4 regions of the Arthrobacter sp. UYNi723 genome follow, and region 3 is predicted to be linked to each of the others. Evidence: riboswitches for the same ligand, from Rfam matches in the RefSeq annotation. Region 3 holds a riboswitch; each other region holds the start of a gene.
The links. A riboswitch is a leader RNA that binds a small molecule or an ion and turns the genes downstream of it on or off. The one in region 3 is predicted to bind cyclic di-AMP.
Positions count from the first base shown of each region.

Region 1 (4,775 bases), on a different contig from region 3:
CCGGTCACCATCGAGACGCCGGTCAGCACCACAGTGGGCACCGCTTTCACCAAGCCCACGCCTCTGGTGGTCCCCATCCTGCGCGCCGGGCTCGGCATGCTCGAGGGCATGACCAAGCTGGTCCCCACCGCTGAGGTGGGCTTCTTGGGCATGGCCCGCGATGAGGAAACCCTGGACATCATCACCTACGCGGAGCGGCTCCCGGAGGACCTGACGAACCGGCAGATCTTTGTGCTGGATCCGATGCTTGCCACCGGCGGAACCCTGCGCGAAGCCATCAAGTTCCTGTTCAAGCGCGGCGCCTCCGACGTCACGTGCATTTGCCTCCTAGCCGCGCCGGAAGGCCTGGCCAAGCTCGAAGAGGAACTGGCCGAGGCCAACGTGACCATCGTGCTGGCCTCCGTTGACGAACGGCTCGACGAGAAGTCCTACATCGTTCCCGGGCTCGGCGACGCCGGCGACCGCCTGTACGGCATCGCCGGCTAATTCGGGGCTGCTTCGGATTTCAGGTCTTCCGCTTTCCTGCCGCTGCCTTTAGCCTGTGGCGCATGGACTGGAAACTTGAACTCGTCTTGTGCCCGTATCCGACGTGGACCGCGCCAAGGATTTCTACGTCAACAAAGTTGGATTCAACCCGGATTTCGACGAGCGGCCCATGGATGGCATCCGCTTCGTCCAGCTGACCCCGCCGGGATCCGCCTGCTCCATTTGTATTGGCGAGGGCCTCAATGACGCCCCTCCGGGTACGGCCCCAAGCCTGCAGATGGTGGTCAGCGACATCCAGGCTGCCCACGACCACCTCAAGGGCAACGGTGTGGAGGTCAGCGACATAGACATCCAGGACTGGGGGCACTTCGTCTATTTCGCTGATCCCGATGGCAACAAGTGGGCGGTGCAGTACATCCTGGGGCCGTGACGCCTAGGGCAAAATAGGCAGCATGAACATCCCCACACCTGCCGCCACACGAGCACCTGCCGCCACGCGAACACTGACCTGCCGGGCCGTCCTTTTCGATATGGACGGCACACTGGTGGACTCCACGGCAGTAGTGGAGGAGGTCTGGGGAGAATTCGCGGCCCGGTACGGCCTGGACATCGCCGAAATCCTGCGCACTTCGCACGGCGTCCAGGCTGCCGATACCGTACGCCGGTTCGCGCCGGGGGGAGCGGACGTCGCGGCCCTCACTGCGGAACTGGGCGCGATGGAACGGGTGCGGACTGCGGGTATCATCGCGTTGCCGGGGGCTGCCGACCTGCTTCGCAGCCTCCCGGCCCAGGCAGTGGCGCTGGTGACTTCAGCGGACAGGACCCTGGCGGACATCCGCATGGACGCTGCTGGGCTGGCCATGCCGGCCACGGCCGTGACGGCCGACCTGGTCACACGGGGCAAGCCGCACCCGGAGGGCTATCTGATGGCCGCCGGGCTGCTGGGCGTCAATCCGGAGGACGCCGTGGTGTTCGAGGATGCGCCCGCCGGAATCGCGGCAGGCGTTGCCGCCGGTATCCGGACGGTGGCCGTGGGTCCGAATGCGGGCGAATTGCCGGCAGGCATGCTGCATATCGCGGATTACCGTGCCGTAACCGCCTCCGTGGAAACGGACGCCGCGGGACGGCAGCTCATTTCTTTCCGGCTTTGACGCCGGCGGATCGCTATCGTGATCCGCCGGCGCAGCTCAGCGACGCCGGCCGCCGCCGCCGCTCAGTCGGCCTAGTACCAGTTGTGCGACAGGTGGAAGTTCAGCGCGCCGCACGGAGACTGGTAGCGCTCCTGGATGTAGTTCAGGCCCCAGTTGATCTGCGTGCGGTAGTTGGTGACGTAGTCCGCGCCGGCGCTCGCCATCTTCTCAGCGGGCAATGACTGGACGATGCCGTACGCGCCGCTGCTGGCGTTGGTGGCCGTGGTGGTCCATTCGGATTCCTTGGTCCACAGCGTCTGCAGGCACTGCATCTGGTCAGCGGACCAGCCGTACGTCGCCAGCTGGCCAGCAGCGTAGGCCTGCGCTCCTGCGGGGTCGTTGACGGCCACAACAGGCGCGGGTGCAGGTTCCGGAGCCGGGGCAGGAGCGGGCTCCGGGGCCGGGGCAGGTGCCGGTTCGGCGGCCTGGGGCGCGACGTTGATCTCGGCCGGCGCAGCTTCCGGGGAGGCCGGGGGCTGGATCTCGGCTGCCTCGAAGCTCAGCTTCGACTGGGCGCTGGCTTCTTCGGCGGCCTGGTCCGCGCTGGCAGCAAGCGACGCAGACTCGGAAGCGTGTGCTGCGGCGCTGACGCCGACCAGCAGGGCGCACGCCGTCGCGAACACCGCGACGCGCTGGCCTACGGAGGGAATCCGGGCCGCCTTGGACAATGGGGACATAGCTGCACCGAAGCGGGTCTGCTTGCGGTGGCTGTGGGACTTTGTGTCGCCCTGCGGGCGCGTTTGTACCTTGAATTCAGACATGATGGATCGCCTCTCACACCTGCGGAGTTAGCTGTCGGGTTCGGATGAGGGCATCCGGCCACACGGCACAATCACGTGTTGGCTTAACCCCAAAGGGCACTTGGTGCCCGGGACGGTGGGTCCCCCGCCTCTGCCTCTGAAAACGGAATCCGGGAAGCGGCAGAGCTTGGCGTCATCCGGATATGCGGCCCAACGGGAACCACACGTCATCGACGCTACAGGAGCTGGGAGCTTAAGTCACATTTTGGTAACAGGAATCACGACGACGGTGTGTCGCCTTGCTGCGCTCGGGCGTCAGTGGGTCGCGCCAGCGCGCCGGCAGGGAAGAGTAACGCGAACTCGGTCCGTCCGGCCCGCGATGCTACTTCCACGCTCCCGCCGTGGGCCTCCATGATCGACTGGACAATGGACAGGCCCAAGCCACTAGTGCCTTCGGACGCCCCGGCGCCCGAGGCCGGCGCCGTACCCTTGCGCGCCGCGTCTGCGCGGGCAAACCGGGAGAAAACGTGGTCAACGAATTCCGCAGGGATGCCCCCGCCGTCGTCCGTTACCGTCACCGCTGCGCCGCCATTGGCGGACTTCGTGACAGCGGTGACCACGGTGGTCCCCGGCGGCGTGTGCTTGCGCGCATTGGAGAGCAGGTTGACAAGCACCTGACGCAGTTGGGACGCATCACCCGTGACGGCGAGCGGCTCGTCAGGCAGTTCAAGGCGCCAGTGGTGGTCCGGGGCGATGACCTTCTCGTCACTGACGGTCTCGATCACGAGTTGTGTGAGGTCTACTTCGCTGAGCTTCAGGGGCTGGCCCTCATCGAGCCGGGCGAGCAGGAGCAGATCCTCCACCAGGGTGGTCATGCGTTCGGACTGGCTCTGGACCCGGGCCAGGGATTTCCGGCCGTCCGGCGTGAAGTCCTCGGTCATCCGCATCAGCTCCGTGTACCCGCGGATGGCGGTCAGCGGGGTGCGCAGCTCATGGGAAGCGTCGGCAACAAACTGCCGCACCTTGGTCTCGCTCCGCTGCCGCGCCTCGAGTGCGTTGGCGACGTTGTCCAGCATCAGATTGAGGGCGTGCCCTACGCTGCCCACTTCGGTTCCGGGATTGGAGTTCGACGGCGGGACGCGCACCGCGAGTGCCACCTCGCCCGCGTCCAGCGGGAGCCGGGCCACCCGGGTTGCAACCTCGGAAAGCTGCTCCAGCGGCTTCATGGTGCGCCGGATCAGCACGGTTCCTGCCAGTCCGATCAGCGCCAGGCCGCCAAGGGAAACGAACACAAACGTCCACACCAGCGACGCCAGCGTGCTCTCCTTGGCGGCGAGCGGAAGGCCCGTGACAAGGACATCGCCGTAGCCGGTTTCCACGGCCACAATCCGGTAATCCCCGTTGGACAGCGAGCGGTTCACGGGAAGGCCGTTCTGCGTCAGCGCCAGCAGGGTCTGCTTGTCTTCGGCGTCGAGGGCCAGGCGCGTGGTGCCCGAGTCCAGGAAACCGCCACTGGGGATCTGGCCGTCCAGGATCCGCGCATTCAGCGTTCCGACACTTTGCCCGCGGGAGTCAAGCGGGTCCGGCCTGCCGTTGAATCCGCCCAGCGGCGGGCGGCCCGGATCGTTCGAGCGTTTGGCGGCCTGGCTCAGCTGTTCATCCAGCTGCCCGGTGAGAAAGGAATCCATGGAGGCGTAACTGAACAGCCCCACGGCGCCGCAGATGGCCACCAGTAGGGCCATGGCCAACAGGATCAGGCGCGTGCGCAGATGCCAGGTGTCCGGTTTCAGCCAGCTCCGGGCTGGTGCTGGGGTTGCTCGCGGCGAGGACATCGAGCTGCTACTCATCCGGCTTGATGACGTAGCCGGCGCCCCGCACGGTATGGATCATGGGCGGGTGCACTGTGTCCACTTTCTTGCGCAGGTAGGAGATGTAGAGCTCCACAATGTTGGCCTGGCCGCCGAAGTCATAGTTCCAGACGCGGTCCAGGATCTGGGCTTTGCTGATGACGCGTTTGGGGTTCTCCATGAGGTACCGGAGCAGCTCGAACTGGGTGGCGGTGAGCTGGAGGGCGTCGCCCGCACGGGTCACTTCGCGGGTGTCGATGTTGAGGACAAGATCGCCCACCACAAGTTCGGCAGTGTCCATCGCGGCAACGCCGGAGCGCTGGACCAGGCGGTGCAGCCGCAGCAGGACCTCTTCCATGCTGAACGGCTTGGTCACGTAGTCGTCCCCGCCGGCCGCCAGGCCCACGATCCTGTCCTGGACAGCGTCCTTGGCAGTCAGGAAAAGCGCAGGTACCTCGGGCGCGAAGGCGCGGATCCTGCCCAGCAGCTCAACGCCGTCGAACCCTGGCAGC
Region 1 is NZ_JBSRZM010000020.1:14,776-19,550, forward strand. It holds gene upp (uracil phosphoribosyltransferase) at 1-486, shown strand, start outside; partial or broken gene ACVWY0_RS15275 (VOC family protein) at 549-916, shown strand; gene ACVWY0_RS15280 (HAD-IA family hydrolase) at 939-1,637, shown strand; gene ACVWY0_RS15285 (aggregation-promoting factor C-terminal-like domain-containing protein) at 1,709-2,437, opposite strand; cyclic di-AMP (ydaO/yuaA leader) riboswitch at 2,443-2,595, opposite strand; gene ACVWY0_RS15290 (HAMP domain-containing sensor histidine kinase) at 2,695-4,263, opposite strand; gene ACVWY0_RS15295 (response regulator transcription factor) at 4,256-4,775, opposite strand, start outside.
Region 1: linked by a shared signal. The riboswitch ahead of ACVWY0_RS15285 (aggregation-promoting factor C-terminal-like domain-containing protein) and the one ahead of ACVWY0_RS08855 (M23 family metallopeptidase) in region 3 are both predicted to bind cyclic di-AMP.

Region 2 (4,775 bases), on a different contig from region 3:
GGACGCGATACGGTGGGACAACGCAAGGTACTGCGCTCGAGGAGCTGAGCTGGATGACGGATCTGATCGATACTACGGAGATGTACCTTCGGACCATTTTGGAGCTTGAAGAAGAGAACATCGTTGCTCTTCGCGCACGGATCGCCGAACGGCTGCGGCATTCCGGACCCACGGTGTCCCAAACCGTCGGCCGGATGGAACGCGACGGACTGGTGGTGGTCTCCGGAGACCGTCACCTGGAGCTCACGGAAGCCGGGCGGAAACGCGCTACGGAAGTGATGCGCAAGCACAGGCTCGCGGAACGGCTCCTGGCGGATGTGATTGGCCTGGACTGGGCCTATGTCCACGATGAAGCATGCCGCTGGGAGCACGTGATGAGCGAACGCGTAGAGCAGCGCATCTACGAATTGCTCAACCATCCCACCGAGTCTCCGTATGGCAACCCCATCCCCGGGCTGGCCGCCCTGGGAGGACCCGCGCCTGCGCTCCCTGACGCCGGTGTGATTAATCTCCTTGATGCGATGCAGGGCTATGGGCCGGCGTCGAGGGTGACAGTCAGCCGGCTGGCTGAGCCCATCCAGGTGGAACCTGAGCTGCTGGTCCAGCTGGACGAAGGCGGGATCAGGCCCGGTGCCTCGGTGTCCCTGGAGCGCGTGGGGGAGTATATTTCCGTGCGGGTTCCGGGAATAGAAGGGGCTCTCGAGCTGCCCCCGGAAGTGGCATCCCACGTCTTCGTGTCCGTCCGCTGACGGGATGGCGGTCCCCCGTTTGGGGCCGCGTCATAGCGCAGTGGCGCCAGGTTCCGCAAAGATAACGGAATTGTTACTGTCCAGGTTAATCACCTATAGTTGAAGCTCAGCGTCGATACAAAAGCGTTACCTGATCCGGAGCCGAGCTCTGCCAGCGGATCAGGTGCATCAGTCACCAACTGGCAGAGGCGGGGGAACCACAACCGGCAGTCGTAAGACTGCCTTGGGGTGAAGTCCGTCAGCAGCAAGCCTCTTCCAGCGAAGGATCCTCACGGGATATCTCTGCGCCAAGTGCTTGTCATGGCGGACCGGGTCTTTGAACTCTCTGACCCGAATCCGACAGCTAACTTCGCAGGCTATCTAGAGAGGAACATTCTTGACCACGCAATACTCCAGGGGCCGCCGTCGCGCGGTGGGTCCCGCTTCGGCGCCCAGAGTGGCCGAGGATTTCACCGCGGAGAGGCCCCGCGACCCACAGCGGGAAGCACGCCGCCGCCGGGGACCCTTCCGGCAGATGACGGATTTCGCCGCTGCCAGTGGCCTCGGCCAGAAAGCCGGCATCGCCTTGGCAGCAACAGGCCTAGCACTTACCGTGACGGTTCCTGTGACCGGCCCCGTGATGGCCACTCCGGCACCCGGCCAGTCCGCGTCGGCCGTTTCCGCCGCTCCGCAGCCTGAAGTTACTGCCGAAGCCGCCGCCCAAATTGATTTCAGCCGCTCGTCCGTGGTGACCCAAGGTGATCCCGACGGCAAACTGAAGCAGCTGCTGAGCGCCCAGTCCGCGGGATCCATTACCCGCGCCGCCTCTGCCGGAAGCCTCGGCTCGCCACTGGCCCAGCTGGCTACAGTCTCTCCGTTCGGATTCCGGGTCAGCCCCATTACCGGCGGCGCCGGAGACTTCCACCGTGGCCAGGACTTCGTGGCACAGTGTGGAACCTCCGTCCTGGCTGCTGCCAGCGGCACCGTGACCTTCGCTGGCTGGCACCAGTACGGCGGCGGCAACCGCGTGGTGGTGGATCACGGCAACGGCCTTGAAACCACCTACAACCACCTCTCCTCCGCCACCGTCAAGGTAGGCCAGACGGTCAGCCGCGGCGACGTGGTTGCCCTGAGCGGCACCACGGGCGCGTCCACGGGCTGCCACCTCCACTTCGAGGTCCAGGTCAACGGCGAAGTCGTTGACCCCGCCGGCTGGCTCTGACCCAAAGGATGGCCAACTCTCGAATCACGGCGACGTGCCGTGACCTGAATGTGACATTGGCTCGGAACTCCTGTAACGTCTAGAGCGCGTCAACTTTTCCGAAGTTGACGTTCTTGAGTGGATTGTCTAGCTCTGCCACCGCTCAAGGTCCGTTCGCATGACATCGTCTGGCAGGGGCGGGGGAACCAATTTTGGTCTTCGATTCTGAAGGCCTTGGGGTTAAGTCGCAAAGCTTCCGCTGTGAAGCAGCGCGGCCGGGTGACTCCCATCCGAATCCGACAGCTCACCTCGCAGGCATTGGGAGAGGCTACCTTCGTGTCTTCACGCCATATTTCTGCGCGTCACCGCGCACAGCCGGTTCGCACCAACCCCTTGGGCTCCGTGTCCAAGGCCGTCAGTGCCAATGCCGTGACCGTAGGTCGCCAGGCTGCCGTTATCGCAGCTGCATCAGGTCTGATCCTGAGCATGGGGCTTCCGGCCAACGCCGCGGATACCACCGCCGGCGTTTCCGCCTCCACCGAGTCCGGTTCCGCGCAGACGGCACTTGCCGTAACTGCTGCACCCACAGCCATGGTTTCCTTCGAGCGGCCCGTGATCAAGACTACGGCCGCCCCGAAGGTCAACACCGTCCGCGCCCAGTCCACCGGCGCTGACCGGGCCTCTGAAGCAACGGCGACCGCCGCGAGCAAGCTCGCGGGCACGGTCTCCTCTGCGGCAGGATCGGGCTTGGCAGCAATCGCCTACACCGGTATCGGCCGCCCGTACGTATGGGGCGGCACCACTCCCAATGGCTGGGACTGCTCGGGCTTCACCCAGTGGGTCTACGCCCAGGCCGGCATCAGCATTCCCCGCGTCAACGCGTGGACAGCCATGCGGCCCACCGCCACACCGGCTCCCGGTGACCTGGTCATGCAGAACGGCGGCGCCCACGTCGGTATTTACGTTGGCAACGGCATGATGATCGGCGCACTGAACCCGTCACAGGGCACGCTGCTCCACTCCGTGGCATCCACGGGCTCCTCCGCGTTTTTCACGCTGGCCCCGTAGTTCCTGCATTCCAGTCGTTCCTGCAGCCCTGTGCTGCCGGAACCGTTTCTTCGCGAGAAACTCTTCGCTAAATCCCCGTTCGGGGCGTGCCGACGTACCCCCAAGATGCCGGCGCGTCCAAAGCCCTTGGGCTGCCCACGCGGTCCTGAGGAAAACGAAAGAGAGAAAATTAATGACTACACGTGCAACTGTTGCGCGGCACCGCGCCGAGGTCGCCAAGACCAACTCGCTGGCTGTCATTGCCAAGGCTGTCGGCGACAACGCCGGCGGCATGGGCCGTCAGGCTGCGGTTATCGCTGCTGCTTCCGGCCTTGTCCTGACCAGTGGTATCGCTGCGAACGCGGCTGACACCGGCATCCAGCGTGAAGCTGCATCCGCTTCGAACCTTGAAGCTGAGGTTTCCGCCCCGGCCATCATTTCGGCTGCTTCCACCATTGCCATCTCCTACGAGAAGCCCGCAGTGACCACCACGCCGGCTCCGGTTGAGGCTCCCGCACCTGTTGTTGAAGCTCCGGCTCCGGCCAAGGCCGCGGCCACCGTCAAGGTAGCGTCGGCAACGCCGGCCGCTCCGAAGGCGCCGGTCTCCGCCAGCGGCAAGGGTGCTGCCATCCTCTCCGCTGCCTACGCACAACTCGGTGTCAGCCAGGACTGCACCATGCTGGTCACCAACTCGCTGGCTGCCGTGGGGATCAACTTCCGCGACTGGCCCGCAGGCTACCTGTCCCTCGGTCAAACCGTGAGCGCCGCCGAGGCCCAGCCCGGCGATCTGTTGTACTACGCCGACGGCGGCGCGGGCGTTGCCCACATTGCCGTGTACGCTGGCAACGGCCAGGCCGTGCACGGGGGCTACAACGGCAACCAGACCGTATTGTTCAGCGCCAATGTCGGCTCCGGCCCCGTTTACATCCGCGTGTCCTAGCACCAGAGTCAGCCTTCAAGGGACCCCTGCCTCACGGCTGGGGTCCTTTGCTGTTTCAGGGCTGCTGGCCTGATCCGGTGAGGTGCACGAATCCGACACGTGACGGCGGCCGCTTCTGCGATTAGCTGATCCCGGGATTCTTTGTTTACTCTTGTGGTGTCGATCCATAGCCCGGATATGCCGGGGGCAGCCGGCCCTCGTGCCCCTGACGGGTGCGGCCACAAAGAGGTACGTGCATGCGCACTCTCGTTCTGAATGCTGGATATGAACCGCTGGCGGTAGTCACCTTCCGCCGGGCGCTGGTGCTTGTGCTCACGGGCAAGGCCAGTGTTATTGCCGAGGGCGATGACCCTGTAGTGGGACCGCAGGAGATCCTGGGCCGCCCGTCCGTGATTCTCCTGAACCGCTACATCCGCCCGAGATACAACCAGGGCACCGCGGTCAGCCGCCGCGGAGTCCTGCGGCGGGACGGTCACCGGTGCGCGTATTGCGGCAAAGGTGCCCACACCATCGACCATGTGCAGCCCAAATCACGTGGCGGCGCCGACTCCTGGGAGAACCTGGTGGCCGCGTGCCTCCGGTGCAACAACACCAAGGGCGACCACACGCCAGCTGAAATGGGCTGGAAGCTCAGGTTTGTTCCGGAACCGCCGCATGGCACCATCTGGCAGATCAAAGAACTTGAGAAGCCCACTCCGGCCTGGGATCCGTTCCTGCTGCCGGAACGGGCCGCCTGAATTCCAGCCCGCACGGTAACTCCGGCCCGCGCGGTTAAGCTGGGAGGGTGGACGCTGACCCCCTCGACTTCGATGCCGTCATCCTCGCCGGCGGCCGTTCGTCGCGGCTCGGTGGTGTGCCC
Region 2 is NZ_JBSRZM010000006.1:56,955-61,729, forward strand. It holds gene ACVWY0_RS06720 (iron-dependent transcriptional repressor DtxR) at 54-749, shown strand; cyclic di-AMP (ydaO/yuaA leader) riboswitch at 904-1,122, shown strand; gene ACVWY0_RS06725 (M23 family metallopeptidase) at 1,126-1,950, shown strand; cyclic di-AMP (ydaO/yuaA leader) riboswitch at 2,099-2,261, shown strand; gene ACVWY0_RS06730 (C40 family peptidase) at 2,332-2,997, shown strand; gene ACVWY0_RS06735 (C40 family peptidase) at 3,170-3,916, shown strand; gene ACVWY0_RS06740 (HNH endonuclease) at 4,153-4,653, shown strand; gene mobA (molybdenum cofactor guanylyltransferase) at 4,701-4,775, shown strand, end outside.
Region 2: linked by a shared signal. The riboswitch ahead of ACVWY0_RS06730 (C40 family peptidase) and the one ahead of ACVWY0_RS08855 (M23 family metallopeptidase) in region 3 are both predicted to bind cyclic di-AMP.

Region 3 (4,775 bases):
GCTGGCGCTGGACAGCAACGGTGACGGACGGCTGAATACTGTCGAGGGTGTTCCGGCCTACGGCCCGGTTGTGGTCTCGCTCAACACCACCGGTGACACCACCCCCGCCAGTTTCCTGGACGTTTCCCGGTTCCCCGTCTCCCAGGACGGCAGCTATGACTACAGCCGGGACAACATCGAATTTACTGATGTGGCCGGGACCGGCTACCCCGGTGCCGGCGGGCTCGGTACCGCCAAGCAGATCGCTGACTCCGTCCGCGAAGGCGAGGGCGTCCTGGTGATTCACGGGCAGGACTACGACGGCAACGGAACCTACAACTTCAGCGATCCTGAAGGTGCCAGTGAGCTTGACCCGGACCTCCCGGCAGAGGCCACTGACCCCGCCGCCTGCGGCGTCCTGCGCTAAGCGCGCACTTCCCCGCCCTGCGGGCCCCAGCAAGGCTAAAACCCCAGTGCCCTGCTTGGCCTGAAGGCGGCAATGAACAGCAACAGGTAGGGCCGGTCCGCGGAGTGCGGGCCGGCCCTTCCTGGTGCCTGACGGTCGGCCCCGGCGCGGATCCGGACTTCTTCAACCTCAGGACGGCCGCGCGGGGGCGTGCTGCTTTTCTGTCCGGGCCTGCCCGTACCGGGTGAGGCCGCGCGGCTTGTAGACAGACAGCACTGTGGCTACCAGCAGCACGATCAGAGCTGCGCCGGCGTCCGCGACGAGTTGGATCCGTATCCCTGTCATGTCCATGGACCCAAGGTCCGAGGCTGATGCGATCTCCGCCATCCGGGTCACTGGCTGCAGATGCACGAGCAGCAGGACGCTCGCCAACGACGTGATCAGGAGTTTGATCAGGACCCAGTAATGCCGGAAGAGGCCCCAAGCGGTCCCGAGGGCCTGGACTATTCCGGAGAGCAGTGAAGCCAGGCTTAGCGGAAAGATGACCGTCCAGCCGATGACGTTCATTCCGAGATACGCTGCCCGGACCAGCGCGGCATCGGTGGCCGTCAGCCCCGCGATCGCGAGAATCAAGAACGTCGCGACGGCGCCCAACCAGCCGACAGAGCAGGCAATGTGGGTGGTCAGGGCAACTTTACGCAGGCCCGGGGACATCACTTTCACGGCGTGTGGCTCATCATTCCGCCTCCGCTGAGATGGATAACAGCAAACGCCACCACGAGCACGGCAGCGGCGATGATGAAAGCCTTCACCCACCGGGGCATGGGACGCGCGGGGCGGGTGCTGAGCTTGCCACCCATGGCGGAATCGGCGGGTCGGTCTTCTGGGTGGTCAGTCATCGGTGTCCTCATTTTCCAGTGCATGTATCAGGGGCATCAATTGCTTCTTTTGCAAGACACTATGTATCGAGTATAACGATGTGTTCATTGCGTGTCGTGTTGTATGCTTCGTGAATGCCCAAGCTCTGGAATGAGACCATCGAGACTCACCGTGACGCTGTCCGTGCGGCCATCCTGGATGCCACTGCGTCGCTGGTTGCGGACCGAGGGTTGGCACCAGTCACGATGTCTCAGATTGCGCAGGCAGCCGGGATCGGTCGAGCCACTCTGTACAAATACTTCCCGGATGTGGAAGCAATTCTCACTGCCTGGCATGAGCGTCAGATCAACTCGCATCTGGAACATCTGAGCCAGGTCCGGAACCGCGCGGTGGGACCGGGCCAGCAATTGGAGTCCGTGTTGGAGGCCTACGCTTTCCTCTCCCACTCCGGCCCTGGGACCGCTGAGTTTGTGCGGCTTCATCAGGGAGCCCATGTGGGGCTTGCCCAGCAGCACCTAAGGGGGTTCCTGGCAGACCTGCTGCGGCAGGGTGCCGAGGCGGGCAGGTTCCGTCAGGATGTCGCGCCGGACGAACTCGCTGCTTTTTGCCTTCACGCTCTTGAAGCGGCCAGCGCCCTGACGTCCCGGGATGCGGTGCTTCGGCTGGTCAAAGTGACCATGACCGCGCTGCAGCCTCCGCCTCACGCAAATACCGGGAGCGGAGGAGGCGGCTCCTGACGATGTACATACTCACCCGAGCGAGGCGAGGAGTTCGTTGCAGGCGGCTTCGCAGCGGCGGCAAGCCGCTGCGCAGACCCGGCAGTGGCCGTGCATGCCGGCATGCTGTTCGCATTCGTCGGCGCAGGCCTTGCACGTGATGGCGCAGGCCTGCAATGCGGCCCGGGTGACGTTGGCGTCGTAGCCCGTGTGGCGGGACACGATGTTGCCGGTGGCGGCGCAGATGTCCGCACAGTCAAGGTTCGTGCGTATGCATTTGGTCAGCTCCGCCACCATGTCCTCGCTCAGGCACGCGTCAGCGCAGGCGGTACACGCCTGCGCACATTCAAAGCAGGCGGCGATACATTCGGCGAGCTTGTGCTGGTCGATGCTGCCCAGATCCTTCGGGTAAGCGTCGAGCATTTTGTGGGCGCTGGCGTGAGTCATTGTTCTCTCTCTTCCAAGGTTTTGAGCGGCGGGAACATCATGCAGCGGACCGGCTCGCGTGTGCTGCTGCAGGGGCCCTGTGGCAGTTCGTTTCTCGACTCCCTTTTTGGTGGGCAGCCCGGTCTTCCCACAGCGTAACGCGACCCCGGACGGGCCAGCTACCCCGTGCTTATACCTGTTTCCGGAGCAAGGACCTCAAGGTTTCATAACGAATTTGTAACTTATGCGTGTCGTTCTCTAGACTTGAGGACGTACATGCCCTCAGTGGGTATGGGTGTGACCGCTTCGCCAAACCCCGCCGGCGGTCCATGAACTTCTTTCTCAAGGCGGGGGCGGAGGACCCACAGACGGTGCCATGGAGCACCTTGGGGTGAAGCCGACCCTGCGACTGCCCTAAGGGCGTCCGCAGGGCAGCCGGACAGTCCACTCGTCCGAATCCGACAGCTAACTTCGCCGGCGCCGAGAGGACCACTATTTTGTCTGCCCGCCTCAAGCACGGCCGTCGCCGTGCCCTTCCTGCATCATCGTCTTCAGCCCGGCTGCGTGCTGCCTGCCATGAACCAAGCCTCCGGCTCCGCGGCCAGCAGTTCAGCGTGGCGGCAGCCGTTACCGGAATGATTGCCCTGACCGTGCTGTCCGCGGCGCAGGCTGATCCCGGCGCCCTGGGTGCAGCCCAGGACCGGCCTGCCGCCACTGCAGCTGTGGCCGCCGAACCCGCAGTCGCGGCAGCGGCCACCGCGGGACTGGCCTTTGACAGTCCGGAGGTCACCTCCCAGCCGGCACCTCCAGCGGCACCCGCAGCCCAGCCGGCCGGAACCGTCCAGGCGCCCGCGATCCCGGCCGCCGAAGCCCCCGCCCCCGCTGCTACGGGTCTGCGGGCCCCGCTTGCCTCGATGAACGTCAGCTCCACGTTTGGGTACAGGGTCAGTCCGCTCACCGGGGCGGCCGGTGAAATGCACACTGGAATAGATCTGACTGGAGCCTGCACCACGGCGGTTTTCGCCGCGGGCGCCGGTACCGTCACCGAGGCCGGGTGGAGCCAGTATGGCGGCGGTAACCGGATCGTTGTGGATCACGGCAACGGCCTGAAGACCACCTACAACCACCTGGCCAACATCGGCGTTTCCGTCGGGCAGGTCCTGGCCAAGGGCCAGCAGATCGCAGGAGTGGGCACGACCGGAAATTCGACCGGCTGCCACCTGCATTTCGAGGTCATGGTCAACGGCCAGACCGTTAACCCGTCCACGTTCCTCTGAGCCGCCCGGCCGCCCGCAGCTCAGCCGTCAATGCCTCCGGAGCAGGCTGCACCCGGCTCCGGGGCATCAGGGGACTGCGCATATGCGCTGATGAATGATGCGACCCGTGTGTCACTGGCGTCCTGCAGCGAGAGTTGGGCACCCCAGGCGGTGGCAGTGACCGGCGCGGACTGGTCACTGTCCGGACTGAGCAGGACGTAGGGTCTGTCCTTGGCAAGGTCGGTCAGCTTCCCGAGGTCGTCCGGCGGCAGGTCCGGGCTGTACGTGAGCCAGACGGCCCCGTGTTCCAAGGAATGGACGGCCCGTTGTTCGCTGACCGGCTCGGTGTAAATGCCGCAATTGGCCCAGGCGGCTGCGTGGTCTCCTCCGACGCCGGGCTGCTGCGGGTAGTCAACAGCGTTCTGAACGTGGTTCCGGGACAGGTCAGCAAACGTCTGGATCCCGTCGATGGGTTTCCTGGCGGCTTCGGCGGCGGCGTTGCGTTCCTGGATGGAACCGGTGACGGCGACGGCGACGGCGGTGATGATGGCGGCCGACACCAGGCCGAAGCTGCCATAAAGGAGGATATTGAACCGGCGCTGTTTGGTCCGCTGCTTTGCCTGGACGGCCGCAACGATGGCCTGGTGTTCTGTGCGTCGCTTCTTGGTACTGCTCATGCGGACATTCCTTTGCTGTGGAGTGTGCTCCCGGAGAGATGCGGGCGGGGTCTCACGGATGCGGGTCACTTAATGTAGGAGAAGAGCGCCATCATGCCGCGTTCGGCGTGGTAGGCGTTGTGGCAGTGAACCAGCCACTGGCCCGGGTTGTCGGCATCGAAGATCACGGTCACGGTCTCGTTTGGGCGGACAATGACCGTGTCTTTGCGTGCGCCGCCGGGACCGACCTGGAAGGTGTGACCGTGCAGGTGCATCGGGTGCCACATGTCCGTGTCATTAATGAATTTCACTTCGATGCGTTCGCCCTCCTTGATGTCGAACGCCTGCTCGAAAGGGTTGATCATCTCGAAGCGGCGGCCGTTGATACCCCAGTCGTAGTTTTCCATTCCGCCTGTGAGTCTGAGCTCGTGGATTCGGTCCGGCGTGCGGTCCTGGA
Region 3 is NZ_JBSRZM010000008.1:151,720-156,494, forward strand. It holds gene ACVWY0_RS08830 (hypothetical protein) at 1-406, shown strand, start outside; gene ACVWY0_RS08835 (DUF2269 domain-containing protein) at 575-1,108, opposite strand; gene ACVWY0_RS08840 (hypothetical protein) at 1,105-1,284, opposite strand; gene ACVWY0_RS08845 (TetR/AcrR family transcriptional regulator) at 1,399-2,001, shown strand; gene ACVWY0_RS08850 (four-helix bundle copper-binding protein) at 2,014-2,427, opposite strand; cyclic di-AMP (ydaO/yuaA leader) riboswitch at 2,731-2,898, shown strand; gene ACVWY0_RS08855 (M23 family metallopeptidase) at 2,904-3,683, shown strand; gene ACVWY0_RS08860 (thioredoxin-like domain-containing protein) at 3,704-4,339, opposite strand; gene ACVWY0_RS08865 (multicopper oxidase family protein) at 4,405-4,775, opposite strand, start outside.

Region 4 (4,775 bases), on a different contig from region 3:
GGGAGCTGGCAGCAGTTGCGGAACCGGATGACATGCCGGAGCCGCCATGGTTCATGCCGGGCATGCTGCCGCCGGACCCGGCCGTGCAGCCAGCCAGGGCGATGGCTGCGGCGATCGCAGCGGCAGACATGGTCAGGTACTTTTTGTTCATGGAAATTTGTCCTTCAAGACATCAACAAGGCGCTGGGCGGCGCCATCGTCTAAACGCATGTTAGCTGAGAATAGGGTGGCAGCAGCCGGTTCACAAAAAGACCAGAGCGATGGCCGCAAACAAGCCGGCAGCGGCTCCGACAGGTAGTGGCAGGTTTGGCTGGGCTCGTGTCCTTTGAGACCTGGTCCGCTGAAGCTGCAATTCACACCGTGTGCCCGTGCCAGTCCATGCAGTCTGAACAAGATGCCGGTCAGACCGTTCAGCGGTCCCGCGCTGTTTAGCCGCTGTTGCTGTCATCGGGAAGTCGTGGCCGCCGGACGGGCCAGCCGAAAGCAACCGTGAGTGTGGTTACGAGGAACACGAGGGCGGCGATCGTAATCGCCGCGTCGGTCCAGAACTGTTCGGGAAAAAGCCGGATCAGCGTGTCATCGACCCGGAACGTCCAGGTACCCGCGGCGAAGAACAAGGCATGGACCTGTGCAAAGAAGGCTTCCCAGGCCAGGACTGCAGAAACGGTCAGCGCCACGATCAGAGCCAGTGTCAGCACCGCCCCGGAGAACAGCGCCCTTCGAACCGCGCCGTGATACCTCCAGGCGAGGTACACGCACGAGGCGACAGCGATCAGGAGCATCACGAACGCCACGAGGAAGGAGACCGAGAGGACACCCTTGACGTCCGCCATGTGTCCCACTTCGCTCTCAAGGAACAGCCTGCCGCCCTCTGCGTTCACGAGTCTGCCGAGGTACCCTGCCGGGGCGAGGTTGAGAACATAATCGAGGGTGTAGGAGCCGTAAATCAGGCGTTCTTCAGTCGAAAAGCCAAAAAGGTCAGCCGGAAATCCGGGGCGCTGGTATTCGATCCAGAGGAACAGCGGCGAAGTCACGGCCCGCACGGCACCGGCGACCACGATCACGGGGAAGAACACGGCCACAAGGACCTGAAGAAACCGTCCGGGCAGGGACACTCGGGCCCCCTCGTGCCCGCTCGGAGGCACGCTGCCGGCACCGGCGGGCGGGTCGTTTCTTGATCCCCCGACGTCCGCCCTGAGTGTCGCCGGGCGGACCGGATCCCCCGGGTGGCCGGCGACGCCGCCGTCGGCATCCTGGCCTCCCGCCAGTGGTTGCGGCGGAACGCCGGGAGCGGCTCGCAGGGATTCCACGGTCCTGCGGGGGATTTCGGATCCGACCATATGGGTTCTCCTTGACTGTGCGCCGTCTCGTCTCACTACGCACGTCAGTGCGACTTTCTTCTAACAAGGCTACAGGCCCCGTCGCCGCATGTTTTCGGCTCCTCATGAGCCTGGCCACACGGAAGGGTCCACCGTTTCAGCCCGCCGCCCGACTCCCATTACGGAACGGCGAGAACCAGCCGCCTCCAGCACAATGGGGAGCCGGGATCCGCCGAACAGTTCGGACCGTAGAGGGATCACGGTTTTCGGTGAGCATCGATGAGGCCTATTCGAGTCAGCGCGCGCTGGCGTGACCTTCCGAACTAATGCTGACAGGAGTTGTGATTGTCGCCGCCCTGGCCTCATTTGCCACGGTTTTCGTGCTCGGTCTCGCTTCCCATGCCGTCAATGAGCCCGGTGGCACAGAATAGGAAATCTCCAGCCCTGCCGAATGACCCTTGCATTCCAAATCGCCCCCACCGCAGCACCACGTCCCACCGGTGGGACGGAAAGGCGTCCGCTAGCCCTTCACGGTCAGTGAGCGGGACTTTCCAACCGGGGGGTGGAGGACACGGCCTGCCGCGGGAGCCGCGGGCTCATCCCCGTCCGGGGCCCTCGCCGCCCGGTCCGCGTCCGTTGGTCGCCTCGGTTTCGTTGATCCCAGGCTGGCTGCGGGCATCAACCGTTTCTTCCGAAACGCGTTCGCTTCCTTGCTCGAACTGCGCCCGGTAACGCACACGCCGGATCCGTCTGGTCATGGAAACCATGAGCAGGACAACGGCAATGACCATGAACGCCGTCATCGCGAAACCCAGGAATCCGGGAGTTACCTGATTCGCATCCAGGCCTGGCCTCAGACCTTCGTTCCCCGGACCCGGGGCCGGCGTCGTTGCCAGGGCGAAAAGCCCCGCGGCAGCCATTGGCATTTGCACTGAGTAATCCTTCGTCCGGCTCGTTGTATGGGCGCCCGCAGACGGCCCTCGTGCGTTATCCGCCCGAGCCCGGAACCATGACTGGCAGTGAGCGCGGGTCCGTCAGGAAGCAGAGAAACAGGGTGCAGGACGCCCCCCGCAACTGTACCGCTTCACCGCGCAGCTACCGCTTATCACGCGCAAGCAGTCAGCGCAGCCGCCTAAGAGGCCCGTGGGCCGGGCCTCTTAGATGAAGGCAGACGGGTCGACGGTCTGGCCGTTGACCATGACCTCGAAATGAAGGTGGCAGCCGGTGGAGGCACCGGTTGTGCCTACCCCTGCGATCTGCTGGCCCTGAGCCACGGGCTGTCCGAGGGAGACACCGATGCTGGCCAGGTGGTTGTAGGTGGTCTTCAGGCCGTTGCCGTGATCAACGACGATCCGGTTGCCACTGCCGTACGGGCTCCAGCCGGCCTCGGTGACGGTGCCGGAACCGGCGGCGAAGACCGCCGTCGAGCATGCCCCGGTCAGATCGACCCCGGTGTGCATTTCAGCGGCGGCCCCGGTGATTGGGCTGACCCTGTAGCCGAAGGGGGAACTGACGCTCATCGACGCGAGCGGGGCACGCAACCTCGTGGATGGGGATGCCTGTGCGGGGGCAGCCTCGGGTGCCTTGACTGCCCCTGCAGACTGTGCCGGCGCAGCGGGCGCAGGCGCCGGCTGGGAGGTCACCTCCGGGCGGTCAAAGGTGAGAACAGTGTCAGCTGCTGCCGTGACCGCCGCTTCCGGGGCCGGGGCTGCCACAGACGCTGGCCGGTCCTGGGCCGCAGCGCGGCTGCCGGAGTCAGCCTGCGCCGCGGACAGAGCAGTGAGGGCAATCATTCCCGTGACGGCGGCCGCCACCCCGAACTGCTGGCCGCGGAGCCGGAACGTTGGTTCCTGGAAAAACGGACGGCGGCGCGGTGAGGCAGCCGCCGGAAGGGCACGGCGACGGCCGTGTTTTGGCTGGGCAGACAAGATAGTGGTCCTCTCGGCGCCGGCGAAGTTAGCTGTCGGATTCGGACGAGTGGACTGTCCGGCTGCCCTGCAGGACGCGATTTAGGACGCGCATTCACAGGGTCGGCTTCACCCCAAGGTGCATCATTACGCACCAAAAGTGGGTCCTCCGCCCCCGCCTGAGAAAGATCAGTTTCACGGACCGCCGGCGGGGTTTGGCGAAGCGGCCACATCCATACCCATTCGGGGTATGTGTTTATCCAACTTTAGCGAAGCGCCGGCCTAAGTTACAAATCCGTTACCAAAGGTGCTCCGGGCTTAAGTGGAGAGGGATGGTGACTGGCGGGGCACGGGAAGGTTACGCTGGGCGTGACTTGCCCCCGGGGAGAGAGCAGATGGCCCGTCATCGTTTGGTTCGTCCACAGCTCGTCGGCAGGGGTGCTGCGTTGCGGGCTGTCCTTTCCTGCCTCGTGGTCGTCCTCGTGGTGGCCGGGTCGGTTGCCTTCTGCGATGGATGGGAACACGTGGTGGCTGAGGCTGCCCCCCGCCCTTACGCCGCTGCACAGCACCGGCCCGAGACCGCCATCTCAGCGGAGCAGGAGAACCCACCGGGACATTCGAACAGTGTGACGCCGGTCGGAGCCCAATCCGCTTCCGACCTGTCCCCCGGAGCCCTGAGCAGCGAGTGCAAGGAACCCGGAGCCATCTGGGCAGTCAGTTCACAGTCGCGGCCCGTTACCGCGACCGACGCGGCGCAGCCAAGGCCGGGAACGCTCATACCTGATTCCGCGGGCCCGTTCGCCCAGCCCCCGGCACCCGTGAGCCGGCGGGCGCCGACCCTGGCCCAACTGTCAATCAGCCGGACATAAAGCCCGCATGCTCCTCGTCCGGCCGCACGAACGCTAAGCCACACAGCCAGTACGTGGCACCCGTCGGGCAAGCTGGCATAGACACCGCCCCGTACGGCCGCCCCTTGGGGGCCTGCCTTCATCGACCGGAAGGAGGCCCGAGAAAGAACGTCAGACAGCGGCCCCGGCACAGCAGAGATTACAAGCCGGAATCCACACCAGGTTCCTCCAATTCAGCCCTTGGAAAGAGAGAAAAAGTGACACACGGAAGCACCCACAAGATGCTCGATGCTTACCCCAAGGATCTCGGCACTATCGATCAGCACATGCTCGCCGAATGCATTGCAGCGTGCTTTGACTGCTCACAGGCCTGTACCGCCTGCGCTGATGCCTGCCTCGGCGAAGACATGGTCGCCGAGTTGACCAAATGCATCCGCACCGATCTTGACTGTGCGGACATCTGCGCGGCCACGGCCAACGTCCTCTCCCGCCACACCGGCTACGATGTCGATGTCACCCGCGCGGTGCTGCAGGCGTGCGCCACCGCCTGCAAGGCCTGCGCGGAGGAATGCGAACGGCACGTCGGCATGCATGAACACTGCCGGCTCTGCGCCGAGGCCTGCCGCCGTTGCGAAAAGGCATGCAACCACCTTCTCGGTTCGCTCGGCTGACCTGCACCGGGGCCATGCCCATCGGTGGGC
Region 4 is NZ_JBSRZM010000010.1:3,178-7,952, forward strand. It holds gene ACVWY0_RS09665 (hypothetical protein) at 1-151, opposite strand, end outside; gene ACVWY0_RS09670 (TIGR01906 family membrane protein) at 429-1,340, opposite strand; gene ACVWY0_RS09675 (hypothetical protein) at 1,916-2,245, opposite strand; gene ACVWY0_RS09680 (M23 family metallopeptidase) at 2,477-3,247, opposite strand; cyclic di-AMP (ydaO/yuaA leader) riboswitch at 3,253-3,429, opposite strand; gene ACVWY0_RS09685 (four-helix bundle copper-binding protein) at 4,356-4,745, shown strand.
Region 4: linked by a shared signal. The riboswitch ahead of ACVWY0_RS09680 (M23 family metallopeptidase) and the one ahead of ACVWY0_RS08855 (M23 family metallopeptidase) in region 3 are both predicted to bind cyclic di-AMP.